Regions from separate parts of the Vreelandella aquamarina genome, predicted to be linked through region 4. Evidence: predicted binding sites of a transcription regulator. Region 4 holds the regulator's gene; each other region holds the start of a gene.

Region 1 (7,498 bases), 1.5 Mb from region 4:
AGACGATCAGGTCGGTTTCCAGCACTTTGTCGTCTTGGAAGACCATCCGCAGGCGGCTGGTGTCGCCGGGTTCGATACGCTGGGTGGCCCGCTCGGTGAGTACCTGAACGCCGAGAGCTTCGATTTTCTCTTTCAGCAGTTCGCCGCCTTCGCTATCTACCTGCATGGGCATCAGGCGCGGGGCGAACTCCACCACGGCAGTGTCCAGGTTCAGCCCGCGCAGCGCGTTGGCGGCTTCCAAACCGAGCAAGCCGCCACCCACGACCACGCCGTTGGTGGCGTTTTTGGCCGCTGCCTGAATGGCATCCAAGTCATCCAACGTACGGTAGACCAAGCAGCCTTCGCTGTCGTTGCCGGGAATGGGCGGCACAAAGGGAAAGGAGCCGGTAGCCAGCACGAGCTTGTCATAGGCGTAGTGGCCCTGTTCGGTCACCACCAGCTGTTGTTCGCGGTCAATCGCGGTGACCGCTTCGCCACTGCGTAGTTGAATGCCGTGGGTGTGGTAGTAATCGCCATCGCACAGCGCAAGCGACTCCGCATCGCGGCCGCTAAAGTACTCGGATAAGTGCACGCGGTCGTAGGCACGGTGGCGCTCTTCGCCAAACATCGTCACCTCAAACCCTGCCAGCGCGCCGCTTTCCACGAGCTGCTCGGCAAAATGGTGGCCGACCATGCCGTTGCCTACAATGATCAACTTTTGCGTGTTGGAAGACGTGGTTGGAGTAGACATTGTGTGATTCACCATAGCTAAGCCGCCTCACGGGTGAGAGATAAAGGGGATGACAGGGTGTCGAGAGGGTTGTCGAGATGGTTATCGAGCGCTGTTTGGGCATCGGTTGCGCCAAACAGCAACAGGTGGCGGCACGCGGTTAGGTCGGTCGCGGCCAGCGCCTGCTCGAAATACCAGGGGCCGTGGCGGGTATCGCCATACAGCACCGCACCGATAAGGCGGCCTTGATGGAGCAGCAGGCGGCAGTAGTCGCCGGTTTCCGGGTCTTGATAACGAAGCTCTTCGTGCTTGGCGGCTGGCTCGGTGGGGCCAAAGGCAAACAGGCTCACTCCGCTGACCTTGAGTTTGGTGGCCGTGGGGGCTTCTTGATACGCCGCTGGGTGTTCACCACACAGCACGGCGGCCAGCACTTCTACCTGTCGCCAAATAGGTTCCACCAGCCCGTAAGTGTGCTGCTCGAACTGGCAGCATTCGCCCAGTGCATAAATGTGGTCGTCTGAGGTGGTGAGGTGCCCATCCACCACAATGGCGCGGTCGTACATAAGCCCGCTTTGCTGGCCCAGCTCCGCATTGGGGGTAATACCCGCCGCGACAATCACGCTGTCGGCAGCTAGCTTCCGGCCATCGCTCAGTGTGACCGACTGCACCTGCCCGTGGCCGTTATCTTCCAAGGCAGCAAGCGATGCGCCGGTTTCAATAGTGATACCGCGCTCGCGCAGCGTGGCTTCCAGCAATTGGGCGGCGGTGGTGTCTAGCTGGCGGTTCATCAACCGCTCGCTGCGCTGCAAAACGCTGACGGTGAGCGCGCTACCGCCCCGTTTGCGCAGCCCTTCAGCGGCTTCTAATCCAAGTAAGCCGCCGCCAATCACCACGGCGTTGCCGCCTTGCTGAGCAATGGCTTCTAAGGCGTCGGCATCGCGCAGGTCACGAAACGTATGAACACCGTCAAGCGTGATGCCAGGCACCGCTGGCAGCGTGGGGCGCGAGCCAGTGGCTATCACTAATCGGTCGTAGCTTAAGGTGTCTCCCCGGTGCGTGATGAGCAGGCGGCGTTCGCGGTCGATGGAGGTCACGCGGTCGCCAAGTGTCAGTGTGATGTTGTTATCAGCGTACCAGGAGGCGTCTTGCAGAGTGAGCGCCTCAGGCGCCAATTCGCCCGCCAGCAAAGGAGAGAGCAAAATGCGGTTATAGGCAGGTACCGGCTCCTCACCCACCACTGTGATACGGCGGGGACGCTGCGGATGTTTCACCAGCGCTTCAAGTAGTCGGTGGCAAGCCATGCCGTTACCGATAATGACGAGGTGTTCGTTCTGTGAGCACCGGGAAGCGGTTTCCATAGGTAGCTCCTGTGGTTGAAACATAATGTTCAGCAAATAAAAAACGCCCCTGACACAGCCCTTTCGAGAAGGGAGTATCAGGGGCGTCGTTGCCCGTTGGCGTCGTTGATAACGCACAGCAACCGCCGTTGGCTGCCGAACTGTCTTACCTTACGGTGAGCAAAAAGCCCGCCAGCTTTTGCCGTCGGTGGATTTAATTCAGCCTAATCAGGGTATTAAGCGTTTATGAAGAAGCGGCAGGCCGCTCATGGTTAGCTAGGCTTGCCCCACTTTGGTGCTTAAGCGGCGGTTAATGCACTCTCTTCAACCGATTATTCGACAAAGGGCATGCCTTTCGCGAAAAGTAGAAATGCAGGCTGCGTTTATAAATGATTGTTTATTAAGTATTTTAATGGTTTTAGAGCAGAGTGGGCGCAGGGTTTGCAGTTATTCCAGTAACAAGCAACAACGGCTCAGTGCAGGGTCTTTGCCCATAACGATCACAACGACTAATTGCGTCGAACAATACCAACTGCAGCAAATCACTGATGAGTACGGCACCCGGTAAGCGGTGCCCCTGAGACAACGGCGTCCAGGCAGGCTTCTTTCGAGGCTAGCTTGGGCGCTTTTTGCTTTTTAACGCCGGAGGAAACTGCCATGCCACAGGCCAATCGGCTCGTCCGAACCACCTGCCCCTACTGCGGCGTCGGCTGCGGCGTTACCGCCACGTTGGAGAACGGTCAGCTCATCGCCGTCGAAGGAGACCGCGAGCACCCAGCTAATTACGGTCGCCTGTGCGTAAAAGGCACCGCGCTGCACGAAACCCTGGGCGAGCAGGGGCGCTTGCTGAGGCCGCGCGTGGACGGCCAGGAGGTCTCTTGGGAGCAGGCGCTCACCACCACCGCCGAACGCTTGCAAGCGCAGCGCAGCGCCCATGGCCCGCAGTCGGTGGCGGCGTATCTGTCTGGGCAACTCTTAACCGAAGATTATTACGTTGCCAACAAGCTGTTTAAAGGCTTCTTGGGGACCCCTCACCTGGATACCAACTCGCGGCTCTGCATGGCATCTGCCGTGGCGGGCTACAAGCGCGCCTTTGGGGCCGATGCGGTGCCTTGCAGCTATGAAGACCTAGAAGAGGCAGAGCTGGTGGTACTGGTGGGGTCTAACCTTGCCTGGAATCATCCGGTGCTCTATCAGCGCTTGAAGGTAGCCAAAGAGCGCAACCCGCTGATGCGGGTCGTGGTGATCGACCCCCGAGTGACCGACACCTGCGAAATTGCAGATCTTTACTTAGGCATTCGTCCGGGCAGCGATGCTTACCTGTTTAACGGGCTGTTGGCGTGGATGGACGCCCACAATCGCTTGGATAGCGTGTACCTAGAACGCCACACCGAGGGGATAGATGACGCGCTGAGCACTGCCAGGCAGAGTGCAGGCAGCGTGGAAGCCGTTGCCCGCGAGTGTGATGTGGACCCTGAACGCCTGGAAACCCTCTACTACTGGTTCGCCAGCCAGCTGCACGTGGTCACACTCTACTCCCAGGGGGTGAATCAATCCTCCAGCGGTACCGATAAGTGCAACGCGATTATCAACTGCCACCTAGCGGGTGGGAAAATCGGCCTGCCGGGGGCGGGGCCGTTTTCGATCACCGGCCAGCCCAACGCCATGGGCGGGCGAGAAGTGGGTGGGTTGGCGAATCAACTGGCGGCGCATATGGATTACCACACGCAGGGCGCTCGTGAATTGGTCAGCCGCTTCTGGACCACCAAGCATTTAAATCCGGCACTGCCTGACGCCCCGGGTTACAAAGCGGTAGAGCTCTTTGATGCCATCGAGCGTGGCGAGATTACCGCCCTGTGGGTGATGGCGACCAATCCGGCGGTGAGCATGCCGGATGGGGAGAAAGTGCGACGCGCGCTGGCAAAATGCCCGCTGGTAATTGTCTCGGAGTGCGTTGCCAATACCGACCTGCTGCCCTTTGCGGATATCGTGCTGCCCGCGTCGGGTTGGTCGGAGAAAGATGGCACGGTGACTAACTCAGAGCGGCGAATTTCCCGCCAGCGGGGGATGCTGCCTCCTCCTGGCGAAGCGAAGCACGACTGGTGGATACTCTGTGAAGTGGCAAAACGCTTGGGCGTAGGGGAAGCCTTCGATTACACCCACCCGTGGGAGATTTTCGATGAGCACGCACGCCTCTCTGGCTATGAGAATAGCGGCGATACCCAGCGGCTGTTCGATATCTCAGGGCTGGCAGGCCTGGGCCAAGCGGCTTATGATGCGCTCGCACCGATCCAGTGGCCCGTGACTCAGCAGGCTCCTCGCGGCACGGCAAGGCTGTTCGAAGATGGCCGGTTTGCTACGGCGAATGGCCGAGCCAAACTGCTGCCGATTACTCCGCGCCCACCGGCGCAGCCGCTGAGCGACGACTACCCGCTGCGCTTGAATACCGGTCGCGTGCGGGATCAGTGGCACACCATGACGCGTACCGCCCGTTCGCCGCGTTTGATGAACCACCGCGCCGAACCGTTCATTGAGCTGCACCCAGACGATGCGGCTCAGGCAGGCGTTACGGATCAAAGCTTGGCGACGTTGACCGCTGCCGCCGGGGAGTACCGTGGGCGGGTGCGGGTTTCCAACGCCCAGCGCCGAGGCGAAGTCTTCGTGCCGATGCATTGGACCGACTGCTTTACCAAGCAGGGGCGCAGCGGCGCATTGATTCAAGGGTATACCGACCCGCTCTCCGGGCAGCCGGAAGCCAAGCAGGGGGCGGTGGCGGTGGGCAAACTTTCCGTTGCTTGGCAGGCGACGCTGCTGCTAGCCAACGAATTGGATACGCCACCATCGCCCTGGTGTCGCAGCGACTACTGGGCACGCATTCCGATGGCAAGCTGCACCCGTTGGCAGCTAGCGGATAGCCAGCCGGTCGAGGATTGGCTGGCGCAGGTGGAGGCGTGGTGCGGCGTGCCTGTCTCTTTGTGGTGTGACGACCCGGCAACGGGTAGGCTGCGCGCAACGGGCGTAGTGAACGGGCGGATACGCTGGTGGTTGATGGTGGGACCACCCGACGAACTGCCCGGGCTTGCCTGGCTTGAAGCGCGCTTCAAGGACGCTACCCTGGAGACACAGCACCGTAGACGCCTGCTGGCCGGGTGCGACGATGGTGCCGTGGATACCGGACCGGTGGTGTGCAGCTGCCACCAGGTTGGCCAAGCCAGCATTGTGAAAGCGATTCATGCGGGCGATACCAGCGTTGAAGCGTTAGGCGCACGACTGGCCTGCGGCACCCAGTGCGGCAGCTGCCTACCCGAACTAAAAGCGATACTTGAAGAGGAGCGGCCCCATGCGCGCGCTAAGCAAACAGCTAACACAGAAGTGGCCTGAAGCGCTGTGGCGCTTGGGTCAGCGGGCGTGGGCGCCATTTAGTCGCGATACCGCCACGCGCTTGCGCTTGCCGTTAAGCGGTGAGTGCCACCCAGGCACCGTCTATTTGGTCGGCGCGGGCAGCGGCGATGTGGAGCTGCTGACGCTGAAAGCCGCACGGTTGCTGATGCAGGCAGACGCAGTGGTGTATGACCGCCTTGTTGGAGACGAAGCGCTAGGGCTTATTCCTCCGGGCACCGAGCGCTACTATGTTGGTAAAGCCAGCGGCCATCACAGCATGCCTCAGGCGGAGATTGGTGAGCTGATCGTCTCCCTGGCCCAGGCAGGCAAATCGGTAGTGCGCTTGAAGGGCGGCGATCCTGGCGTGTTTGGGCGCATGGGCGAAGAGCTAGCGGCTCTGGCCGAGGCCGGGCTGCCCGCCGAGATTGTGCCGGGTATTACCGCCGCCTCCGCCGCAGCGGCGGGGATGGGGATACCACTCACCGATCGCGGCCACGCCCAGCAGGTACGTTTTATTACGGCGCAGCTATGCCGGGAAGGCGGTATGCCGGACTGGGCGTCGCTGGCGCGTCAAGATGAGACCCTGGTGTTCTACATGGGGCTCTCCAAAGTGGCCGCCATTTGCCACGGCCTGCGCCAAGCGGGCCTGCCCGATACGTGGCCTATCATGCTGGTGGCCAACGCCAGCCAGCCCGAGCAGCAGGCCCTGGTAGGCACGTTGGCCGATATGCCCGAACGCCTCGCCGCTCAACCGCTGCCATCGCCCTGCCTCATCATGGTGGGCAGTGTGGTCAGTATGGTGGCCCATAGCCCAGCTGCGACGGGCGCAAAAGTGCTGCCTTGCCAGCAGGCCTGATGGCGGATGTCGTTTTTTTACGAAAAAATGTTAAAAGCCAGGGTTGAAGTCCCAGAGTGCTCTCCCCATATTCATTAACACGCTATCAAATGAAGCAAAGGAGAGAAGGGATGCACAACGACGCTCCGAACCCCGGTTTTGGTACTTTTCGTTTGGAAGGCGATACGTTAACGAAGAGCATACACGCGGCCCTGGAGGCAGGTTACCGCCATATCGATACCGCTCAGTTTTACGATAACGAAGCGGGCGTTGGCAAAGCGATTGCCTCTAGCGGTGTTCCCCGTGAAGAGATTTTTCTGACCACGAAAGTGTGGTTCGACAAGCTCGAACCCGCCGCGCTGAAGGCCAGCGTCGATGAAAGCCTGGAAAAGCTGGGCACCGACTATGTAGACCTGCTGCTTATCCACTGGCCGTCGCCGAACGATGCGGTGCCCATGGCAGACTACTTAACCGCCTTGAAAGAAGTGAAGCAGGCGGGCAAAGCGCACCATATCGGCGTGTCGAATTTTACCATTGCACAGCTCGATGAAGCGGTGGATATCTTAGGCGAAGGTGAGATCTTTACGAACCAGATTGAGGTTCACCCGTTCCTGCAAAATCGCCGCTTAGTGCAGCACTGCGAAAAGCTCGGCATCAAAGTGACGGCCTTTATGCCGCTCGCTGTTGGCAAAGTGCTCGATGAGCCTGCGCTGCAGCGCATTGCGGATGCACATGGGGCCAACCCGGCGCAAGTGACCTTGGCGTGGATCCATCAACTGGGCTACCTGACCATTCCGTCGTCCACTAAGGCGCGTAACATTCAAAGCAACATCGATGCCTTCAAACTGACCCTGAGCGAGTCAGAAATGGCGCAGATTGCTGAACTGGATCGCCATGAGCGTATTGCAAATCCCGATTTTGCTCCACAGTGGGACGACCAGCCGTTAGGTCATTAGGAAAACGCTATCGTAAAACCGCTTCGGCAACGGGAACTGTTGGCGCAGCGGGTGTTCCTAAGGGCGGCGGCTAACACACGCCGCCTTATTAAGCGTCTCTTAATAAACCAGGAGTACAGTGTGAAACAGCATAAGGTTCGCAATAACGCGCTAAAGGCACAATTACGTACGCCCATGTTCAAAATGCAGCAGCAAACGCCTAAGAAAGGCAAAGGCAGCTACTCTCGCAAAGGGCGTCATGCACAGAAGGGGTCGTCTTCGATCGGTGTTAGCGCCCTGA
Region 2 (7,498 bases), 1.2 Mb from region 4:
CGCCGCGCTCAACGGCCCCCACGGTGACCAGCCCCAGGTGCGGCTGTTTTTCACCGACCTGGGCGAGCAGCTGCTCATCGAAGTAGAAGATAACGGCGCTGGGGTGCCCGCTGAGCATGCCGAATCGATTTTTGCCGACGGGTTTTCCACCAAGACTGGAAAACACCGGGGCATCGGGCTTGCCCTGGTGGATAGGCTTTGCCGCCAGCACGGGGGCGCGATAACGCTGGAAGAGAGCGAGCTGGGGGGCGCGTGTTTTACGGCCGTGCTGGACCGCTCACTATGCGCCGATCCCGCCACTCAGCCCCCGACCTCATAACGAGTGAAGAGCACACGACGATAATAAGAGGACACCGCATGTCTGCGACGCAATACGGCATTTTGGTCGTCGAAGACGATTTTCGCATCGCCGATATCCACCGCGCCTTTATCGAGCAGAGCGAGGGCTTTTACGTGGTGGGCATGGCACGCAACGGCAGCGAAGCCAAAGCGCTGATGGCTCTGCACGCTGCAGAGATTCAACTGATTTTGCTGGATGCCTACCTGCCGGATGTTGAAGGACTTGAGCTCCTGTGGGCCATTCGCCGCGACTATGTGCATGTGGATATCGTGATGGTCACCGCTGCCAAAGAGGTGGAGACCATTAGTGAGGCGCTGCGTGGCGGGGTGTTCGACTATCTGATCAAACCCATAGAAGCGGCCCGCATGAATCAGATGCTGACCCGCTTTCGCCGCGAGCGTGAAGCGCTGGCGAACCGCGCTGAAATGAGCCAAGACGAGTTGGATCACGTGCTGGCAAGAGTGACGCCTAGCGAGCCCGCACGCGCGGGTAGCCGCACGCTGCCCAAGGGCATCGACCGCTTGACGCTGCGCCGGGTCGTGGATGCGCTGGCCGCCGAATCCGAGTCGCTTACCGCGATGCAGGTGGCTCGCACCATGGGCGCCAGCCGCTCGACCGCACGACGCTACCTGGAGTTTTTGGTGGCGGAACAAGCGTTGAGCGCTGAACTCGGGTATGGCGATGTGGGCCGCCCCGAGCGGCGTTATCGGTTGTTGAGCGCCGCCAAAGGGTGGTTGGAAACGTTGTGAGCGCCGCTGTGTGAACAAAATGAACAAAACGCACAAAAAGAACAATTTGTCGTTAATGGTCACAAGCTTGTCGATGGGGGTGGCACTCTTCTAACGTTCACGGCGTAACCACACAAAGCTGATCACCGCGCGCGAAGCGTGATGCAGATTAGCCGTGCTTTTGGTTCATGACTCGGCGCACACAACAAGCCGCGCCCACCAAAACACCGTATGAATAATAACGCCTGAACAATAATGTGGAGAACGCCAATGACTACGCTTTCCTTGAAGCGCATCGCCGTGCTTGCCCTGCCGATGGCCGCCCTGGCCATGACGACCTCTGCTCAAGCGCAAGAGTGGACACCAAGCCGCTCCATCGAGTTCATCGCCCCGGCGAACCCCGGTGGCGGTTGGGATACGTTGGTGCGTACCATGTCCCGCGTGATTCAGCAGGAGTCCCTGGCAGACGAAAGCTTTGCCGCCATCAACGTACCCGGCGGCGGCGGTGCAGTGGCGTGGGCCCAGGTCGCCCGTGATAGCGGCAACCCCCATAAACTGTTTGCCACCAGCCCGCCGATGATTCTGGTGCCGCTGGCAGGCGCTTCGCGCTATGACCATACCGATTTCACGCCAATTGCGCGGATCAACACCGACTACTCCATCATCCTGGTCGCGGCGGATTCCGAGTACCAAGACCTGGAAGATCTGTTCGAAGCGCTCAAAGCCAACCCCGGCCTGAGTGTGGGCGGCGGCAGTGCGCCGGGCTCCATGGATCATATCTCGGTGGCAGGCTTGGCCTCGGCGGCGGGAATGGAAGCCTCTGCGGTGAACTACATTCCGTTCTCCGGCGGCGGCGATGCCATGACCAACCTGATGGGCGGCCACATTGAAGCGGTGATCGGCGGAGCCGGTGAAGCCGTGGGCCAACTGGGCGAAGGCAGCCAGCTGCGCGCATTGGGCGTCTCTTCTGAAGAGCGTCTGGGCGGCGGCTTGGCCGACGTGCCCACCTACCAAGAGCAGGGCTTCGATTACACCTTCGATATTTGGCGTGGCGTGATGGGTGCGCCGGATATGCCGGAAGAAGCGGTCGAGTACTACGAGACGCTGTTCGCTGAAATGCTCGAAACCGACGCATGGCGCGAAGCCAGCGACCAGCTGGGCTGGATTGATGCCTACCAGGATAGCGACGCGTTCGGCACCTTCCTGGATGAGCAGCAAGAGCAGTTCAGCAGCGTGCTGACCGACCTGGGCCTGCTGCGCCAGTAAGCGCCAGCGCCCGTTAGAGATACGCCGGCGGCTCTGCGCCGCCGGATGCTTCTATCTGTTACCGCGAGGGCTAACGCAACTGCGTTGGCATCTTCGGAGAAATTCCAATGACTCGATTAAATGTTAACCAGTGGCTAGCGCTCGTACTAGCACTGGTAGCGGCTGCTTATCTGGCCATGGCCTGGCAAATTCCAACGTTTCCTCTGCCGCGCCCGGTGGATTCAGACCTCTTCCCCAAAGTGCTGGGTGTGTCGCTGCTGCTACTGGCCGCGCTGCTGTTTTTTGAAAAGCCGAGCGCCATTGCTGGGGCTGATGAAATCGACCATGAGGCCACTAACGGACCGCTGCTGTTCACTCCCTGGGCGCGTGTCATCGTGACCGCGCTGGCCATTGCCGCCTATGCGTTCCTGCTGGTGCCGCTGGGTTTTGTACTGGCCTCCACGCTACTAAGCGTGGGTTTAACCGCCTATTACGGCTATCGCCGCCATGGCGTCAACCTAGCGGTATCGCTGGGTGTGGTACTGGCCCTTTACCTGACCATGACGCGGGTAATGGATGTTTACCTACCCACCGGCGTACTGCCGTTCTAAGCATGGCGTGCGGATGCACCTATAGCGGGTTTTAACGAGAGACACTCCCATGGATGCCTTAAACAATCTGATGTACGGCTTTGGCATCGCGCTTGAGCCAATCAATATCGCCTACGTATTCGCCGGTGTGTTTGCGGGTACTATTATCGGCATGCTGCCCGGCCTGGGGCCGATCAGCGCGCTGGCCCTGATGATTCCAATCACCTTTGCCATGGAGCCCTCCTCTGGGTTGATTCTGATGGCCGGGGTCTATTATGGCGCTATCTTCGGCGGCTCGACGTCGTCCATTCTGCTCAACGCCCCCGGCGTGGCGGGCACGGTAGCGACCTCCTTCGATGGTTACCCGATGGCCAAGCAGGGCATGGCGGGTAAGGCGCTGGCCATTGCCGCCTACGCCTCCTTCATTGGCGGTACGGTCTCGGTGGTCTTTTTGATGCTGGTGGCCCCGCTGCTCTCCAAGGTGGCGGTGAGCTTTGGCCCCGCAGAGTACTTTGCACTGATGGTACTGGGCCTGACGGCGGTGGTGTCGTTGTCAGATAAGTCGCTGGTGAAAGGCCTGATTGCGGCGGTTATTGGAGTGATGATCTCGATTGTGGGGATCGACACGCAAACCGGCACCGAACGCTTTACCTTCAACTCGATTCAACTGCTCGACGGCATCGACTTCCTGGTCGTGGCGCTGGGTATCTTCGCCTTGGCGGAAGTGTTCTACATGCTGCTGCGTGGTGGCGGTGGTAAAGAGGTGCCGCGCAACGTGATTGGCTCGCTGAAGCTGAGCCGCGGTGAAGTGAAGAAAATTGCGGGCCCCATTAGCCGCAGTTCCGTACTGGGCTTCTTTACCGGCGTACTGCCGGGGGCGGGCGCCACCATTGGCTCCTTTCTGGGCTACAGCATGGAGAAGCGCCTGGCGAAAGATGGCGACACCTTTGGTCAGGGCAACATCAAGGGCGTAGCCGCTCCGGAAGCGGCCAACAACGCCGCCTGTACCGGCTCTTTCGTGCCGTTGTTAACTCTGGGTGTGCCGGGCTCTGGTACCACGGCGGTCCTGTTGGGCGCGCTGCTGGTGATGGGTGTGACGCCTGGCCCGATGATGTTGGAGCAGCGTCCGGATGTGTCCTGGGGCGTGATTGCCAGTATGTACATCGGCAACATCTTCCTGCTGGTACTGAACCTGCCGCTGATCCCGCTGATCGCTAAAATCCTCGACCTGCCGCGCCCGCTGCTGCTGTCGATGATTCTGATCTTCTGCATGATCGGCGTTTACGGCATGAGCTTCAGCGTCTTTGACCTGCTGCTACTGCTGGGCTTTGGCCTGCTGGGCTTGGGCATGCGCCTGTTTGGCTTCCCCACTGCGCCGCTGATCCTTGCGCTGATTCTCGGTAACATCATGGAAGAGTCCATGCGCCGGGCGCTGCAGATCTCCGGTGGCGACTGGACTACCTTTATCGACAAGCCGATTTCGCTGTCGCTCCTGGTCATCGCCGTGCTGTCGCTTGGCCTGCCGCTGCTCAAAAAACGTCGCACGAAAGCCGCTGCTGCTGTGAACTAACACTATTGGCGGACCCCGAAAGCGCCCTCGCGTCTGCGAGGGCGCTTTTTTTATGGTGCACCTTCGCCCGTGGTGCAAAGCGTCGTGGTGGTGCATAACAATCGTGCATGGGCGCCGCCGCGTTGCGTCATCTTGGTGCTAAGTGGTCTGAGCGGTATTTTTTGTACACAGCTAAGTGTTTGATTGTATTTTTAATCGTGGCCTTTGTTCCACATTGGCGCACCCCTTGCAGTGTGTATGGCGACGTGTGAATACGAGTTGTAACTCGCGACCCACGAGTGGACGCACCAAGTGCCCCGTCGCCTCAATAACGACAACGCTTGGTCGCGGTACCCCAAACACGAGCCCCAACCATAAGGGGCGCAAGGAGGTTCAAGTGACCACACTGCAGCGCAAGACACACCCACGTACCCTTAGCCGTTTCGCCACTGCCCTGATCACCGCCGCTGTGATGGGCGCCAGCGCGCAAGCGGTGGCCCAAGACGACGACCCCATCAAAGTTGGTATTTTGCACTCGCTCTCCGGCACCATGGCTATCAGTGAATCGACCCTGAAAGACACCGTGGAAATGCTTATTGAGCAGCAGAACGAAGCCGGTGGCCTGCTGGGCCGTCAGCTAGAAGCCGTGGTGGTCGACCCCGCGTCTAACTGGCCGCTGTTTGCCGAGCGCGCCCGCGAGCTGCTGGCCCAGGAAGAAGTGGATGTGATCTTCGGCAACTGGACCTCCGTTTCCCGTAAAGCGGTGCTGCCGGTGGTAGAAGAGCTCAACGGCCTGCTGTTCTACCCGGTGCAGTACGAAGGCGAAGAGTCGTCTGAAAACGTCTTCTACACCGGTGCCGCGCCCAACCAGCAGGCCATTCCTGCCGTTGAGTATTTGATCAACGAAGTGGGTATCGAGCGCTTCGCGCTGATCGGCACCGACTACGTCTACCCGCGCACCACCAACCGCGTCTTGGAAGCGTTCCTGAAAGATGAGCACGGTGTGGCCGAAGAAGACATCATGGTCAACTACACGCCGTTTGGTCACTCGGACTGGCAGAACATCGTCTCCGAAATTCGCCGCTTTGGTGAAGAGGGCAAGCCCACCGCCGTGATCTCCACCATTAACGGCGACGCCAACGTGCCGTTCTACCGCGAGCTGGCTAACCAAGGCATTGATGCCGCCGACATTCCGGTCATCGCCTTCTCGGTGGGTGAGCAGGAGCTTTCTGGTATCGACACCGCGCCGCTGGTGGGCCACCTAGCCGCCTGGAACTATTTCATGAGCGTTGATACCGACGCCAACTACGACTTTATCGACGCCTGGATTGAGCACACCGGTGACGAGATGTCGGTGACCAACGACCCCATGGAAGCTCACTACATTGGCTTCAACATGTGGGCCGAAGCCGTGCGTAAAGCGGGCACCACCGATGTGGATACGGTGAAAGACGCGATTATCGGCGTGACCGTACCGAACCTCTCCGGCGGTTACGCGGCGATGATGCCTAACCACCACATCACCAAGCCGGTGCTGATTGGTGAAGTTCAGGATAACGGCCAGTTCGATATCGTCTGGCAAACGCCCTCTACCGTGGCCGGTGATGCGTGGTCGGATTACCTGCCGGGCTCCCGTGACCTGATCTCTGATTGGCGCAAGCCCATGGAGTGCGGCAACTTTAACGTTGTGAACGGTTCCTGTGGTGGCAGCACCGCAGCAGAAGAAGCCGAAGCAGCGCTCGCCGAGTAACTTCCGTCCCTTACTGCGCCAGCGCAATGGCGCAGTAGGGGAGCACGCTATCTCCCCCATTTGATCACCAAAGGAAGAACCCCATGAGGCGTTTCCTTTCCTTGGGGCTGCTGTGCTTGATGCTACTCGGCACCGCCGTGTCGGCGCAGGCACAAAGCAGCTCCTCGACCCCCGATGACCAAGCCGCACTCGCGCTGTTAACCGCGCTGGATGTGGACTCCTACCGCGATAAAGGCGAAGCCATTACCGCTATTTTGCAAAGCGATGATGAGCGTGCCCGCGACTGGCTGCAGGCGCTGCTGGATGGCCGCCTTCAGCGCATCGACGATGGCCGCTTCGTGCTGGTGCTCGAGAACCGTGGCCGTGACTGGCCGGTGGCCGATGCGCTGACCAACGAGTCGCTGGGCGAAATGTCCCGCCGCGACCTGGACCGCATCGGTATCAACAACGCGCTGCGCAACCAGCTGCGCAGCGCCATTGCCGTGGTGGACCTCTACTCGCCTAACGTCGAGCGCCGCCGCACTTCCGCCGACCGCTTGCTGGGCGAAGTGGACGGCGAGCTGGCCGATACGCTGGAACCGGTGATTGCTGACGCGGAAGATGAGTACGTTCGCACGCGCTTGGCCCAAGCGGTGGCGATTTATCGCGCCGAGCAGGGCGAGATGGCGGGTGTCGAGGCGCTCACCGGCAGCCTTCACCCGCGTGCTCGCGTGGCGTTAGGCCGTGCCGCGAATAGTGAAGACCCGATTGTTGCCGATGCAGCAGCCACCGCGCTGGCAGGCATTGAGCAGCAGCTCAAGATTAACCGGGGCCTGGAAACGCTCTACTTCGGCTTGAGCCTTGGCTCGGTGCTGGTGCTGGCAGCGATTGGCCTGGCGATTACCTTTGGCGTGATGGGCGTGATCAACATGGCCCACGGCGAGCTGATGATGCTGGGCGCCTACACCACCTGGATGATGCAGCAACTGCTGCCGGGCCAGCCCGGGTTGGCGCTGATTCTATCAATTCCGGCGGGCTTTATGGTGGCGGCGCTGGTGGGCATTGCCATTGAGCGGGGCGTGATCCAGTTCCTCAAAGGCCGCCCGCTGGAAACCCTGCTGGCAACCTTCGGTATCAGCCTGATTCTACAGCAGCTGGTGCGTACGGTGATTTCACCGCTCAACCGCACCGTGGTGACGCCGGAGTGGATGAGCGGCTCGCTGGTGATCAACGACGCGCTTTCGCTGACCCTCAACCGGATGTTCGTGCTGGGTTTTGCGCTGGTGGTGTTCGCTGCGCTGATGCTGATTATGCGTC
Region 3 (7,498 bases), 1.3 Mb from region 4:
GTATACGTTAGCCACGCGCCAGGGGCGGGTGATCGTGAAGCATGACGATCCCGAGCGCCTCAGGGGTGAGGCAGAAGGGCTGCACGCCCTTGCCGGGGCCAATATCTCGCTCATCATTCCCGAAGTGCTCGGCCAAGCGGAAGGCTGGCTAGTGATGGAAGCCCTGGAGACTCAGCCCGCCAACAAGCAGGATGCGACCGCGCTGGGAGAGGGCCTTCGCCAGCTGCACGGCGTGATAGGCACCTCCCACGGTTGGCATGAAGACAACGCCTGCGGATTGACCCCGCAGCCCAATGCGCCACTGGCTGACGGGCGGCAGTTTCAGCGCGAGCGCCGCCTGCTCCCCCTTTGCGAGGCCTGTTTTCAGCGTGGTTTGCTTGATAGCGCGCTACGTCGCCGTATCGAACAGCAGGCCGAACAGCTGGAGCGCTGGTTGCCGGATGCTCCTGGGAGTTTGGTTCACGGCGACCTGTGGTCGGGCAATGTACTGACCACCCCCCGCGGGCCCGCGCTGATCGACCCGGCGATTTATCGCCACTACCCCGAGACCGACCTTGCCATGCTGACGCTGTTCGGCTCCCCCGGTGACGCATTTTTCGAGGCCTACTGGAACGGCAACGCCCCGGCCGACTGGCCGAGGCGTGAAGCACTGTTTCAACTCTACCCACTGCTTAACCATCTGCTGCTGTTTGGTGCCAGTTACCGCAGTGGCGTCGAGCGCAGCGTAACGCTGCTGGAACGCGATTAAGCGCGCGTTATTAACGTTACCAGGACTTATAAGGCAGGAATTTGCCGTTCAGGGTCAGCAGTACTCGGTCGCCTTTCGGGTCTTCGATTTTGTCCACTTCCATGGTGAAGTCGATGGCGCTCATGATGCCGTCGCCGAACTTCTCTTGCACCACGTCTTTCAGCGTTTCGCCGTACACGCCGACCACTTCGTAGAGGCGGTAGACGAATGGGTCTTGGGGGATGGCTTCATCCCACGCTTTTGTGGGGAAGGCCGTGAGCGCGGTGGCCACGTCGCCATCCACTTCGAGTACGTCGCAGAGCTTATGGGCGATATCGGCGCTGGCGCTGTTCATGCCGTAGCAGGCAGAGGCGACCCACACCGGCGACATGCCGACGGCGCTGGCAATGTCATCCCAACTCATTTTTTTACGGGCTTTGGCAGCCAGCAGGGTATGGCGCATTTCGAGCTTATCCATGACGGACCTCCTTGGGAGTGAACTTCACTAGGTTTTCTTGTGGTTCGGTGGCAGGGGATGCCGGGGGTGAATCTGTAGTGGTGTCTGCAGACGCTAGTTGTACCGGGTTCACCGGCGTCGGGTAGCGCAGGCCTTGGCCGTCGAACTCCTGGGTGCGCAGCTCGCTGGAGCGGTTCACCAGGAAATCGACCAGGTAGTTACGAATCGTGTAGAAGTGCGGATGCTTGACGATCTCTGCCCGCTGGCGGGGCCTTGGCAGATCAATTTCCACCGCTTCGGCGATACGCGCTTGGGGGCCGTTGGTCATTAAGAAGATGCGGTCGGCCAGTAAGATCGCTTCGTCCACATCGTGAGTGATCATGAACACGGTTTGCTGATCCTGGCTCCAAATTTTGATCAGCTCGTCTTGAATGACGCCCCGGGTCAGCGCATCCAGCGCGCCGAACGGCTCATCCAACAGCAGCAGTTTGGGTTTGGTGGCAAACGCCCGGGCGATGCTCACCCGCTGGCGCATACCGCCAGAGAGCTGGGAGGGCTTGCGGTCTACCACCTCTTTCAAGCCGACCATTTCCAGGTACTTCATGCTGTGGTCGGTGACTTCCCGATCGCTCCACGCTTTCCAGCGGGCGCGTACGCCAAAGCGAACGTTTTCAAGCGCGGTGAGCCAGGGCAGCAGGCTGTAGTTTTGAAACACCACGCCACGCTCAAGGCCAGGGCCACTGATCTCTTTGTTCTCCATCACCATGGAGCCTTCAGAGAACTGATCCAGCCCGGCGAGTGCGTTCATAATGGTGGATTTGCCGCAGCCAGAGTGGCCGATGATGCACACAAACTCGCCCTTCTTGAGCTGAAAACTAATGTTCTCAAACACCGTTAGCGGTTCTGCCTCTTTAGTGGCGCCGGGGAAGCGCTTGGCAGCTTTCTGTACCTCTACAAAAGCATGACTCATGGTCGGCTCCTTATTCGGCGTAAGTGACAAAGCGGGCAATATAGGCAAGCGACATATCCAGCAGCATGCCCACCACGCCGATCATCAGGATGGAGAAGATCACGCTGGTCAGGTCGAGGTTGTTCCACTCATTCCAGACGTAGTAGCCAATGCCGGTGCCGCCCACCAGCATCTCGGCAGCCACGATGACCAGCCAGGCAATGCCGATGGAGATCCGCATGCCGGTCAGAATGGTGGGTGCGGCCGCAGGTAGAATCACTTTGAAGGCCGTTTGCAGCGACGACAGCTCGTGGGTGCGGGCCACGTTCACCCAGTCGTTGCGCACGCCCGCCACGCCAAAGGCGGTGTTAAGCAGCATTGGCCAAATCGAGCAGATAAAGATCACGAAGATGGCGGAGGCTTCAGAGTCGCGAATGATGAACAGCGCCAGCGGCATCCAGGCCAGCGGCGAGATAGGCCGCAGCACTTGAATAAACGGGTTGAGCGCTTTGTACGCCAGGGGCGACATGCCAATTAAGAAACCAATCGGAATCGCCACCAGCGCGGCCAGCAGGTAGCCGCTGAGCACGCGGTAGAGCGAGTAGCCCAACTGAATGCCAATGCCTTTGTCGTTGGGGCCTGCATCGTAAAAAGGGTTAGAAAGCTCCTGCCACGCTTTCACGGCAATTTCCGAGGGCGGCGGTACTTTGGCGCTCTCATCGGCCCCGGCCAGCAGCTGTTCGTACTCGCTTAGCGCCTCGCCGCCGCCCATCAAGGGCGATTGGTTCAACCCTTCCCAGACGCCCAGGCCAACCACGAGCAGCATAATGGCGAGAATCGTGGCACGAGCGTTAAGGCTTAATTTCCATTCGGTGGTGGTGCGGTCCATGGTTAGCCCCTCCGAATGGCGAAGCTGTCGACATACGCTTCAGGCTGGGTGTAATCAAAGGTTTTACCCATGATTTGGTAGTTGCGGGCGGTCTCTTCGGGCGCTTCGTATCCCAGCTCGCGCATCACGGTCTGGGCATCGGTGGCCAGGTACACATCCCGGGCAATCTGCTGATAATCCACGTCGCCTTCGATATAGCCCCAGCGCTTCATTTGCGTCAGGATCCACACCGCCATGGAGTGCCAGGGGAAGGGGTCGAAATCGATGCGGTCCGGCACGTTCTGCACGCCGCCTAAACCGTCGGCAAAGCGCCCGGTGAGTACCTGTTCAATCACCGTGACCGGCTGGTTCAGGTAGTTCGTCGGGGCAATGGCTTCGGCAATTTCTGAGCGGTTAGCGGGGTCTGAAGAGTACTGGGTGGCATCGATAATCGCCCGCAGCAGTGCGCCATAGGTGTTCGGGTTTTCGCGGGCAAAGCGGGCGCTGGTGGCAAAGGCGCAGCAGGGGTGGCCGTCCCAAATCTCTTTGGTCAGCAGGTGAATGAAGCCGATGCGTTCAAACACCGCGCGCTGGTTGAACGGGTCGGGGGATAAGAAGCCGTCGATGTTGCCTGCCCGCAGGTTGGCGACCATTTCGGGCGGCGGAATCACGCGGATTTGAATATCTTGATCCGGGTCTAAGCCGTGCTCGGCCACGTAGTAGCGCAGTAGGAAGTTGTGCATGGAGTACTCGAACGGTACGCCAAAAGTGAAGCCTTTCCACTGCTGCGGGTCGCGCTTATCCAGGTGGTCGTTATGTAGCACAATCGCCTGGCCGTTGATGTTTTCTACGGCGGGCATAATGAACGGCTCTGGGGTAGAGCCTGCACCGAGGGTCATCGCCAGCGGCATGGGCGTTAGCATGTGGGCCGCGTCGTATTCACGGTTGAGGGACTTGTCCCGCGCTACCGCCCAGCCAGCGGTTTTAATCACCGAGACATCCAGGCCGTAGCGCTCATAAAAGCCCATAGGGTGGGCCATGATAATGGGCGTGGCGCAGGTGATCGGAACGAAGCCGACATTAAGCTGGGTTTTCTCAAGCGGCCCTAAACTCTCTTTCACTGCGGCTTTAATCGAATCTAGGGGGAACAGGCTCGCCAGCGCCGCAGCGGCCGTCCCGCCACCTACCAGCTTCATAAACTGGCGGCGGTGCATGTCGCTATGGCCAAACATGCCGCGCACCAGCGCGCTTTCGACCATGCGATCCATCACATCATCGGCACTATTCGGCGTGGACGCCGCTGTTTTCGTGGTTGGCGGAGTAGACGACGTAATAATGCTGGGTTGGGAAGAGTGGCACTGATGACAATCGCACTGCCGTCCGTGAATCAGTGATTGGCGATGATCAAACGGGTTGCCAAGACTGCTGTGGTCGTTGTTCTCTTTCATGGACGTTCACCTCACAGGAGCAAAAGGGCTTTAAGCTGCGCCGTCTTGGTGCGAAACGTGTCCCTGCGGCGCTACTTAGTAGATAGCGACTTACGTGCCATAACGTCTTATTTTGGATTTAATACAATAAAATCAAATACTTAATATTTTTCATGGCGGCATTTTTCGAGTAGCAAAAACTCACGATATTTCGTTGATAACGATATTTCGTTGTTTAAATAACGAAAGTTCGTGATTGGCCCGTTGTTTGTATGGAGTAAGCGACATCCTGCTGGCAAATGAGGAGCCTGCGATGCACGCTGCCACCCTGAAAGATGACGCTCACCCGTCCTTAACGCTGATGGCTCACCACACGCCGTTGGCCATGGTGATTATTGACCCACTGAGCGACCGCTTAATTGATGCCAATACCGCAGCGTGTCAACTGCTGTTGATTCATCACGAGCAGCCGCTCGCTACTCCTTTTAGCCACCGTCTAAGCGCTTCATTGCCGCTATGGGTCAGCTTTACCGATGAGGTGCTGACGACCGGCCAAGGCTGGTCGGATGATTTAGTGCTGTTGGATAGCGTCCGCCAGCCTCGCCGTGTCGAGGTCTATGGGCAGCGCTTACACGACTCCTCACAGCTATTGCTGACGGTGATAGATCGCAATAAAGCCGAGCAGCGCCGCGCCAAGGCTGAGCTCAGCCGCCAGCACCGCCAGGGGGAGGTGGGTTGGCAGCGGGTCGAGCAGGTGTTCGAGCGTATCGAAAAGCAGAACCAGCTGATTCTCAGCGCCGCCGGGGAAGGCATTTATGGCCTGGATGCGGAGGGGAAAACCACGTTCGTCAACCCGGCTGCCGAACGCATTCTCGGCTGGAACACGGAAGATATGGTGGGCCACGATGCGCACTTAATGTTTCACCACACCCACGCCGATGGCAGCCACTTTCCGGTACAGCAGTGCCCCATCCATGCCTCGTTTAGCGATGGCCAAGTGCACCATGTGGATGACGAGGTGTTCTGGCATAAAAACGGCGAGGCGATTCCCGTGGAGTACACCAGCACACCGATCTTTGAAATGGGCCGACTAGTGGGGGCCGTCGTGCTGTTTCGCGATATTCGCGAACGTAAACGGGCCGAGCAGCAGCTGCGCGATGCACTGGAAGAGGTGGAGTCGCTCAAGCGCCGATTGGAGCTGGAGAACCAGTACCTGCAAGAAGAGATTAAAGCCGAGGTCAACCACCGCAATATCGTCGGCAACAGCCCAGCGGTCGCCAAGCTGGTGCAGCAGATCGCCATGGTGGCCCCCACCAGCGCGAACGTGCTGATTAGCGGCGAATCGGGCACGGGCAAAGAGCTGATTGCCCGGGCGATTCATGCAGGCAGTACCCGCAGCGACCGGCCGCTGATCCGCGTGAACTGCGCCGCGATTCCTCGTGACCTCTTCGAGAGTGAGTTTTTTGGCCATGTAAAAGGCGCCTTTACCGGTGCGGTACAAGACCGGCCAGGGCGCTTTGAGTTGGCCCACGGCGGCACGCTGTTTCTGGATGAAGTGGGGGAGATCCCGCTGGAGCTGCAGAGCAAGCTGCTGCGCGTGCTACAGGACCAGCAGTTCGAGCGGGTGGGGGATAACCGCACCCGCGAAGTGGACGTGCGGGTGATTGCGGCGACCAACCGCGAGCTAAAAGAGATGATCGATGCCGGTCAGTTTCGCGAGGATCTCTACTTCCGTTTGAACGTTTTTCCCATCGATTCCGTCCCGTTACGAAAACGTATCGAAGACGTCCCGCTGCTGGCGCGCCACTTCTTGCATCGCGCCTGCCTGAAAATCAACAAGCCGGGCGTGCGAATACCGCCAGCTCAGCTAGAGGTCCTCGCTCGTTACCCGTGGCCGGGCAACATTCGTGAATTGGAGAACGTGATCGAACGCCAGGTGATCGTGACCCAGGATCAGCGGCTCTCTTTTGATGATTTGCTACTGGCAGAGCCGCTATCCCGTCATACGACGTTCAACATACCGGCGCAAGATCATAGCGCGCTACCTGAACACCCGCTCACCGAGCAAGCGCTATGTCACCAGCAGCGCTGCAATGCGCTAAAAGCGTTGAAAGCGGCAAAGGGCAAAGTGTCTGGAGCGGGAGGGGCGGCGGAACTGTTAGGGATGAAGCCGACGACGCTGGCCTCACGTCTACAGAAATGGGGCGTCGATCCGCAGCAATATCGCCAGCGTGGTCGCAAAAGTGCGCCCACCAACGATGCTTTGGACTAAGGTAAGGAAGGATCCGCTTGACATCAGTGTTGTACACACAAATCAGGCAAGTTCAAGTCTAGCATACATACATGAATGTAACTATAATGCCACTCTTTCAGAATGGCGCTCTGCCGCGCCGTCTTACGTTGACACCTAGAGGCAATCCCATGCGACTAGCACACTGGGCAGTCAATGCCCCCTTTCGCCCCCTGTTGTTAGCAGTGCTCACGTCTTCGTTCATCCTACCTGCCCAAGCGGCCGACTTGGTGACCATTACCCGTGATGCGCTGAATAACAACGCTGCCCTGGCCTCTGCACGGTCTGAGTTTTCCAGCGTCGAGGCGGCACGAGACGTTGCACGTGGCGGACTGTTGCCGCAGGTGAATGCCTCCGGTAGCGCTACGCATAACGAGCAATTCGAGAGCCAGGGCTCTGCCCGCAGTGCAGGTACCGGCACCGGTGCTGGAGCGGGTTCCAGCGCTGGCGTCGGCGTCAGTGACGATAGCTATAACACTGTCTCCTTGACGCTAGAAGCCACCCAGGCGCTGTTCAACGCGGTCACGCGCCAGGAAGTCAACCAGGCAGAGCGTCAGATTGATCAGCAGGTGTATCTGCTGGCCGCCACCGAGCAGCAACTGCTGATCGATGTGGCAAGTGCCTACTTCGATATTCTACGCGCCCACGAAGTGTTAGAAGCGCGCTTGGCCCAAGAGCGTGCCATTGGTCGCCAGCTCGAGCAGGCCCGCGAGCAGTTCGAAGTCGGCCTGATCGCGATTACCGAGGTAGAGGAAGCGCGGGCGAGCTTCGATCAATCTC
Region 4 (7,498 bases):
AACCGCCGATGTTGGCAAAGTTGGCCTCCAGGCGAAACGTGTCGGAGGGCGCCGATAGCGTCAAACCGCTGACACGCAGGCCAAGAAACACTAGCCCAACGATGCCGGCCAACATAAAGAGACCAACGCCAAACTCTACGGTTTTGCTGCGTTTCATGAGACTACTCCACCCTTAAAGGCCGCCGAACATGACGGCGGTTAAAACGAAATCCAGCCCGAGCACGGCCAGCGAGGAGTACACCACCGTGCGTGTAGTGGCGCGGGAAATCCCCTCCGAGGTCGGCACTAGGTCATATCCTTGAAACACGGCAATCCAGGTCACGACGAGGGCAAAGACCACGCTTTTGATCATGCCGTTACCGATGTCATCGAAAAACGACACGCTGGCTTGCATGTTGCTCCAGTACGAGCCTTCGAAAACGCCCAGCCACTCGACGCCCACCAAGTAGCCGCCCCAAATACCCACAACGCTAAAACCGACGGTCAGAATGGGCAGCGCGACGAAGCCCGCCCAAAGCCTGGGAGCCACAACACGCCGCAGCGGGTCGACACCAATCATTTCCATACTGGTGAGCTGCTCGGTGGCTTTCATCAAGCCAATTTCGGCGGTCAAGGCAGACCCTGCCCGCCCAGCAAAGAGCAGCGCCGCAACCACTGGAGCAAGTTCACGCAGCAGTGAGAGGGCGACCATTTGGCCCAATGCCTCCTCGGCACCGAAATCCACCAAAATGGTATACCCCTGCAGCGCCAGCACCATGCCAATGAAAAGCCCCGACACCAACACGATGGCCAGCGACAAGACGCCCACGAAGTGCATTTGGCGTAGCCAAAGCGACCATCCCTCCCGCGACGGCACCCCTACGGCCGACTGCACTAGAAACACCGTGGCGCGTCCTAGCGCTTCGACCACGTCGCACCCTTTGCGCCCCAGGCGGGTCACTCGCGCCGCGTAGTGAGAAAATTTGGACTGCATCTACCCTGCCTTTATTGCTAAATCGTGGCCGAGGATATCCCGATAGAGCGTCTCTGCGGGATAGTGAAACGGTACCGGGCCATCTGGTTCGCCGTGCATGAACTGGCTGACCCGAGGGTCCTGATTCGTCTCCAGCGTGCTTGGGGAGCCGTGAGCCACCACCTGCCCATCGGCGATCAAGTAGAGGTAATCCGCGATACTCAACGTCTCTTTGATATCGTGAGAGACCACTACCGATGTCAGCGACAGCGCCTGATTGAGCCGCTTGATCAACTGCACCAGCACGCCCATGGAAATGGGGTCCTGGCCGACGAACGGCTCGTCGTAAAGAATCAGTTCGGGGTCCAGCGCTACGGCACGCGCTAGCGCTACCCGACGCGCCATCCCTCCAGACAGTTCGGCAGGCGTTAAGTGCCTCGCGCCCCGCAGTCCTACCGCTTGGAGTTTTAGTAGCACCAGGTCGCGAATCATCGCGTCTGGCAAATCCGTATGAACACGTAGCGGAAAGGCCACGTTTTCGAAAACGTCCAGATCCGAAAACAGGGCCCCGCTTTGAAACAGCATGCCCATGCGCTTGCGCAGTGCGAACAGCGCTTTACGTGACAGCCGGTGTACATCCTGCCCATCGATCAAGATCCGACCACGATCGGGCGTCAGCTGGCCACCGATGAGCTTCAAGAGTGTCGTTTTACCCGTACCGCTTGGCCCCATGATGGCCGTTACTTGACCGCGAGGGATGGTCATACTCACACCGCGAAAGATCTCGCTTTCACCGCGAGAAAAGTAGACGTCTTCGACCTGTATGAAGGGAACATCCGTCATGTGCTGATTGACCTTCATCGTTGATGCCAGAACGCGTCAGTATAAACCGACAAGTCACGGGGCAGTTTAAAAAACAGTGTTTTCGAAATATTATCGAACATCGTATCTTAACGCTACTCTCAGTAACAGCGGCGCAAATGATTACTACGCCAACCTTTTTACGGCGTATGCATCGCCACGAGGCTGGTGAGTTTGCCACGCTTTAGCTAAATAGCGCCGCAAGATGTTATTCTTACTTGCTACCTATTCACTCTATGAAAACGAGACATGCCATGGGCCAGCCACTCTCTACACCCAGCCAACTGCGTGAAAGTGCGCTGCGAACGCTGCAAATTGAGCAAGCGGCCATCGGCGGCCTTCAGGCCAAACTGGACGAACAGTTCGATCACGCCTGCCAGCTCATCCTCGCCTGTCAAGGCCGGGTAGTCGTCACCGGCATGGGCAAGTCAGGACACATCGCGGGCAAACTTGCAGCGACGCTGGCGAGTACCGGCACGCCCGCCTTTTTCGTACACCCAGGTGAAGCCAGCCACGGCGACTTGGGCATGATTACCCGTACCGATGTAGTACTCGCGCTCTCCAACTCCGGCGAAACCGCCGAAGTGACGGCGCTCCTACCACTTCTTAAAAGGCTTGGCACCCCGCTGGTCAGCATGACCGGGCGTCCAGGCTCTACCCTTGCCCGCCACGCCGATGCCCATTTAGACAGCGGCGTGGAACGCGAGGCGTGCCCACTGGACCTCGCGCCTACTAGCTCAACCACGGCGGCACTGGCTCTTGGCGACGCTCTGGCCGTTGCCCTACTCGAAGCACGCGGCTTTACCGCAGAGGATTTTGCGCTGTCCCATCCGGGTGGCAGTCTGGGTAAGCGCCTGCTGTTGCGGGTGCGTGACCTAATGCACGATGGCTCAAGGCTTCCCCAGGTCGCTTTGGGAAGCCCGCTGCGCGATGCACTATTGGAGATCACGCGCCAAGGGCTGGGGTTCACTTGCGTCATCGACAGCGAAGGCCGTTTGGCGGGCGTCTATACCGATGGCGACCTTCGGCGCACATTAGATCAATTTCATGACCTGCGCGACGTGCGCGTCGACGATGTCATGACGCGCCCAGGCAAACGTATCGGCCCTGACGTACTGGCTGCCGAGGCCGTTCGTATTATGGAAGATAGCCGGATAACCGCGCTCGCTGTCGTCGACGAGCAGCAGCGCCCCATCGGCGCGCTACATATGCACGATCTGCTAGCCAGCGGTGTGATTTAACTGCGTGATAACGCTTTTCGCCATGGATGTTAAGGAGGCTATATGGCCCTACCCGATGCACTACTCGACCGACTTCGCCGTGTAAAACTCCTCGCGCTAGACGTAGATGGCGTCTTGACGGATGGCCGCCTCTACTTTCAGGCGGACGGCATCGAAATCAAAGCGTTTCACACCCAAGACGGGCATGGTTTGAAACTGCTCAAGCGGGTCGGCATTCACGTGGCACTGATTACCGGACGCGATTCGCCCATGGTCAGCCAGCGCGCGGCGGCGCTCGGCATTAGCCACGTTCACCAAGGCTGCGAAGATAAGCTCACGACGCTTCGCGCGCTTTGCCAACGACTGGATATCACCCTCGAGCAGGTGGCCTACTGCGGTGATGACCTGCCTGACCTCGCTCCCATCAAGCGCTGCGGCGTCGGCATCACGGTCCCCAATGCGCCTGATTACATGCACACCCATGCCGATTGGATCACGGAACGGCTAGGCGGCCACGGCGCGGTACGTGAAATTTGCGATACGCTGCTCACTTCGCAAGGGCACTGGGATGCCGTGCTCGACACGTATCTTCACAGGCACTCGTGATGGGTCTCAGAGTCAGAAAACGGGTGTGGATCACGGCGATGGTCGTGGCCCTGGGCGGACTGCTGGTCTGGCTGGACCCGCGCGGCCCGCAAGAGGGTGAGATCGATCAGGAGGCCCGTGCCCAGGAGCCTGGGCATGTGTTGGAGAACGCCGAAATTACCCTGTTTGGCGAGACAGGCGCTATCCAGCAGTCGCTGGTCACGCCTCGACTGGTCCATACGCCTCAAACGGCCATGACCGATGTCATGTCGCCGCGCGCGACGCTGTTCGACAGCGAACAGCGGGAGTGGCTGGCCACGGCAGACACCGGCACCTTGAATACCGATTCCCAGGCCCTGACGCTAAGAGGGTCTGCCCGGCTACTGGCTCCCGAAGAGGGCTGGCAGCTCGACACGCAGCAATTAAACTACGATGGCGTGACGCGCCATGCCTGGAGCGATACGCCCGTGCTGTTGCAGCAGCCGCCGCAGCGCATGGAAGCCTCCCGCATGGACGTTTGGCTCGATGACAGCCAAGTCCGCCTGACCAATAACGTGCGCGGCGTCCACCCGCCTGCCACTCGTAACCCTGAGGAGTCGCGATGAACGCCTCTCTCCGCACTGCACTCTTTGCGTTAACCCTACCCCTCGCCACGGCGGCCATGGCACAAAGCCAAGCCCCCATCGAGGTCGAAGCCGACCGCCTGGACCTCGACCAGCGCGCTGGCACCGCTGTTTACTCAGGCAACGTGGACATTCGCCAGGGCGAGATGCAACTGCGCGGCGAACGCGTCGAAATTCAGCGCAACGACGCAGGCGAGCTGTCACGTGCTATTGCCACGGGTGAGCGCGCCTACCTGCGCAATCAGCTCGAAGATCAAGAAACCCCCATGGAGGGCTGGGCGCGTCGTATCGTTTACCATGTCGCCGAACGCCGTGTCGAGCTGATCGACCAAGCCGAACTGACCCAGCAAGGCGACCGTTTCCAAGGGGGGCGTTTGGAGTACTTCATCGACCAGGAAGTGGTGCAAGCACGCTCCGACGTGAGCGGTAGCGACAACCAGCGCATTCGCATGACTCTTCAGCCCGAACAATAGGGAGCGGCCACGTGGCAGCATCAACCTCTGCAGATTCCGCACCTGTCAAAACGCTCTACGCCCATCACCTAGCGAAGAGCTACAAACGCCGTCGGGTCGTGAAAGATATCAACCTGGAAATCGCTCAGGGTAGCGTCGTCGGCCTGCTGGGGCCCAACGGGGCGGGTAAAACCACGTCGTTTTACATGATCGTTGGACTGGTCAAATCCGATGCCGGTAGCGTCGGTATCGACGACGTCGACCTGACTCATGCGCCCATGCATGAGCGCGCCATGGCCGGGATTGGCTACCTTCCCCAGGAAGCCTCCATTTTCCGCAAGCTCTCGGTGGCCGATAACATCATGGCGATTCTCGAGACGCGCAAAGCGCTGGACCGCAGCGCTCGGGAAGCACGCCTCGAGTCACTGCTCGAAGATTTCCATATTACCCACATTCGCGACAACCTGGGCATGAGCCTCTCAGGGGGCGAGCGCCGCCGAGTGGAGATCGCTCGCTCACTCGCTACCGAGCCCGCATTCATTCTGCTCGACGAGCCGTTTGCCGGGGTCGACCCTATTTCAGTGGGTGAAATCAAAACCATCATCCGCGCACTGAAAAAACGCCACATCGGCGTCTTGATCACTGACCATAACGTGCGCGAAACCCTGGATATTTGTGACATTGCCTACATCGTTGGCGACGGCCATATCATCGCCAGTGGAAACGCCCAGGAGATTCTCAATAACCAGAAGGTTCGTGATGTCTATCTAGGCGCAGACTTCCGCCTCTAAACACTGGACTGACCAAACTTTTCTTTTAGTGGCATGCTTATTGCACTTGCACAGAGCCATAACTCGCTCTAGGGTGGAGCTTTCTGATTAACGAGTGGTTCTCAGATGGTCATGAAAGCTTCTCTCCAATTGCGTATCGGCACACAGCTGACCATGACACCTCAGCTGCAGCAGGCCATTGCCCTGCTACAGCTCTCCACGCTGGACCTCCGTCAAGAAATTCAGCAAGCGCTGGACGCTAACCCCATGCTCGAACAAGAGGATGAGTTTGGCGAACAGGCTGTTAGCGAGCCTCAAGAGGCCGAGTGGTCGGACAGCATTCCCAACGAACTCTCCGTAGACAGCGACTGGTCGGACACCTACCAAGACATGGGTAGCTTGGGCGGTAGCAGCGAAGGACCCGACTTCGAGCGCCAAGCCGCAGGCCAAAGCCTTCATGGCCATCTGTTATGGCAATTGGCCATGACCGACTTCTCTCCCCGCGACTATGCCATTGCCGAAAGCCTGATCGATGCACTGGATGCCAACGGCTATCTCACTCAACCGCTCAACGACATCCGCGAAGGCCTCAAGGCGCAAGGCCACGACAGCCTGAGCCAGCGTGAAGTAGAAAACACCCTGTTGCGCTTACAACAGTTCGAGCCCACCGGCGTGTTTGCCCGTGACCTGCGCGAGTGCCTAATGCTTCAGCTGGCCGCGCTGCCTGAAGACACCCCGCTACTGATGCCCGCAAAACGCTTGGTGCGTCAGTTTCTCGAAGCCTTGGGCAAAGACGATTTACGGCTACTCAAGCGCCGCCTGAGCCTGGATGACGAGCAGTTGGACGACGTCATCCGTTTAATTCGCAGCCTTGACCCACGCCCAGGCAGCGCCTACGGCGTGACCGACGACAGCTATATCACGCCCGATTTGGTCGTGCGCCATGACAACGAGGGCTGGCACTTAGAGCTCAACCCGGAGGCGCTGCCGCGCCTGCGTATCCAGCCCGATTACGCCAGTTTGATCAAACGTGCCGACAAGAGCCAAGACAACCAGTTCTTGAAAGAGCACCTCCAAGAAGCTCGCTGGCTGATCAAAAGCCTTTCCAGCCGTAATGACACGCTTCTGCGAGTAGGTCGTGAAATCATCGCCCGCCAGATCGGCTTTCTAGAGCACGGCGAAGAGGCCATGAAACCGCTGATCCTGGCCGACATCGCCGAGGCCGTGGAGATGCACGAGTCCACGATCTCCCGCGTGACGACGCAGAAATTCATACATACGCCACGAGGCGTGTTCGAGTTGAAGTACTTCTTCTCGAGCCAAGTCAGCGGCCACGATGGCGGCGATAGCCACTCCAGCACCGCCATCCGTGCACGGATCAAAAAACTGATACAAGAGGAGCCGTCGGGTAAACCGCTCTCCGATAGTCGCCTGGTGACCCTCCTTGAGGAGGGAGGCATCAGCGTTGCCCGGCGTACGGTGGCGAAATATCGCGAGTCGATGGGTATTCCCTCGTCCAGTGAGCGCCGCCGTTTACGCTAGTTAAACGGTAGAGCGTGACAAACTCGACGCAGGGGCTTTGCAATAGCGCAAAAAGGGTTACAATCGAAGTACAGCCCGATGGATAAGGAGCACGTCAATGCAAGTAAACATCACTGGTCATCACGTTGAACTGACTGACGCCTTGCGTGACTACGTTAACGAAAAGCTGGAACGCGTCGAACGCCACTACGACAACATCACCACGGTGCAAGTGACCTTATCTGTCGAGAAGGAACGCCAGCAGGCAGCCTGTACGCTGCATGCCGCCGGTGCCGACCTTCATGCCGAAGCCCTCGATAACGACATGTATGCCGCTATCGATGCGCTCGCAGACAAAATCGATCGTCAACTCGTTAAACACAAGGAAAAAGCACAAGCTCGCGCCCAGGGCGCAGGCGTGCGTTAACTCAATGACGTTGGAAACCATCCTCCCCCGGAGCGCGTACTCTACGACGTGCCCGGGGGCAGCAAAAAACGGGTGCTGGAGTTTTTC

The links. Region 4 encodes sigma-54, which starts transcription at its own class of promoters, with help from an activator protein. Its sites were predicted from a motif close to TGGCACNNNNNTTGCTNT; they were not measured.
Region 1: CTT34_RS04350 (nitrate reductase) is a predicted target of sigma-54. The motif match lies at 2,477-2,494, and genes of this name have one in related genera.
Region 2: urtA (urea ABC transporter substrate-binding protein) is a predicted target of sigma-54. The motif match lies at 4,689-4,706, and genes of this name have one in related genera.
Region 3: CTT34_RS05125 (CmpA/NrtA family ABC transporter substrate-binding protein) is a predicted target of sigma-54. The motif match lies at 4,532-4,549, and genes of this name have one in related genera.

What each region holds. Positions count from the first base shown of each region.
Region 1 is NZ_CP024621.1:889,660-897,157, forward strand. It holds gene nirB (nitrite reductase large subunit NirB) at 1-730, opposite strand, end outside; gene CTT34_RS04345 (NAD(P)/FAD-dependent oxidoreductase) at 748-2,067, opposite strand; gene CTT34_RS04350 (nitrate reductase) at 2,704-5,427, shown strand; gene cobA (uroporphyrinogen-III C-methyltransferase) at 5,387-6,283, shown strand; gene dkgB (2,5-didehydrogluconate reductase DkgB) at 6,394-7,218, shown strand; gene arfA (alternative ribosome rescue factor ArfA) at 7,339-7,498, shown strand, end outside.
Region 2 is NZ_CP024621.1:3,604,336-3,611,833, reverse strand. It holds gene CTT34_RS17030 (ATP-binding protein) at 1-319, shown strand, start outside; gene CTT34_RS17025 (response regulator) at 358-1,089, shown strand; gene CTT34_RS17020 (Bug family tripartite tricarboxylate transporter substrate binding protein) at 1,339-2,334, shown strand; gene CTT34_RS17015 (tripartite tricarboxylate transporter TctB family protein) at 2,442-2,924, shown strand; gene CTT34_RS17010 (tripartite tricarboxylate transporter permease) at 2,974-4,473, shown strand; gene urtA (urea ABC transporter substrate-binding protein) at 4,850-6,202, shown strand; gene urtB (urea ABC transporter permease subunit UrtB) at 6,286-7,498, shown strand, end outside.
Region 3 is NZ_CP024621.1:1,044,815-1,052,312, forward strand. It holds gene CTT34_RS05105 (fructosamine kinase family protein) at 1-748, shown strand, start outside; gene cynS (cyanase) at 765-1,205, opposite strand; gene CTT34_RS05115 (ABC transporter ATP-binding protein) at 1,198-2,154, opposite strand; gene ntrB (nitrate ABC transporter permease) at 2,165-3,022, opposite strand; gene CTT34_RS05125 (CmpA/NrtA family ABC transporter substrate-binding protein) at 3,025-4,449, opposite strand; gene CTT34_RS05130 (sigma 54-interacting transcriptional regulator) at 4,742-6,700, shown strand; gene CTT34_RS05135 (TolC family outer membrane protein) at 6,850-7,498, shown strand, end outside.
Region 4 is NZ_CP024621.1:2,374,932-2,382,429, forward strand. It holds gene mlaD (outer membrane lipid asymmetry maintenance protein MlaD) at 1-157, opposite strand, end outside; gene mlaE (lipid asymmetry maintenance ABC transporter permease subunit MlaE) at 173-973, opposite strand; gene CTT34_RS11545 (ATP-binding cassette domain-containing protein) at 974-1,795, opposite strand; gene CTT34_RS11550 (KpsF/GutQ family sugar-phosphate isomerase) at 2,068-3,054, shown strand; gene CTT34_RS11555 (KdsC family phosphatase) at 3,097-3,639, shown strand; gene lptC (LPS export ABC transporter periplasmic protein LptC) at 3,639-4,223, shown strand; gene lptA (lipopolysaccharide transport periplasmic protein LptA) at 4,220-4,714, shown strand; gene lptB (LPS export ABC transporter ATP-binding protein) at 4,726-5,484, shown strand; gene CTT34_RS11575 (RNA polymerase factor sigma-54) at 5,590-7,005, shown strand; gene hpf (ribosome hibernation-promoting factor, HPF/YfiA family) at 7,103-7,411, shown strand; partial or broken gene ptsN (PTS IIA-like nitrogen regulatory protein PtsN) at 7,416-7,498, shown strand, end outside.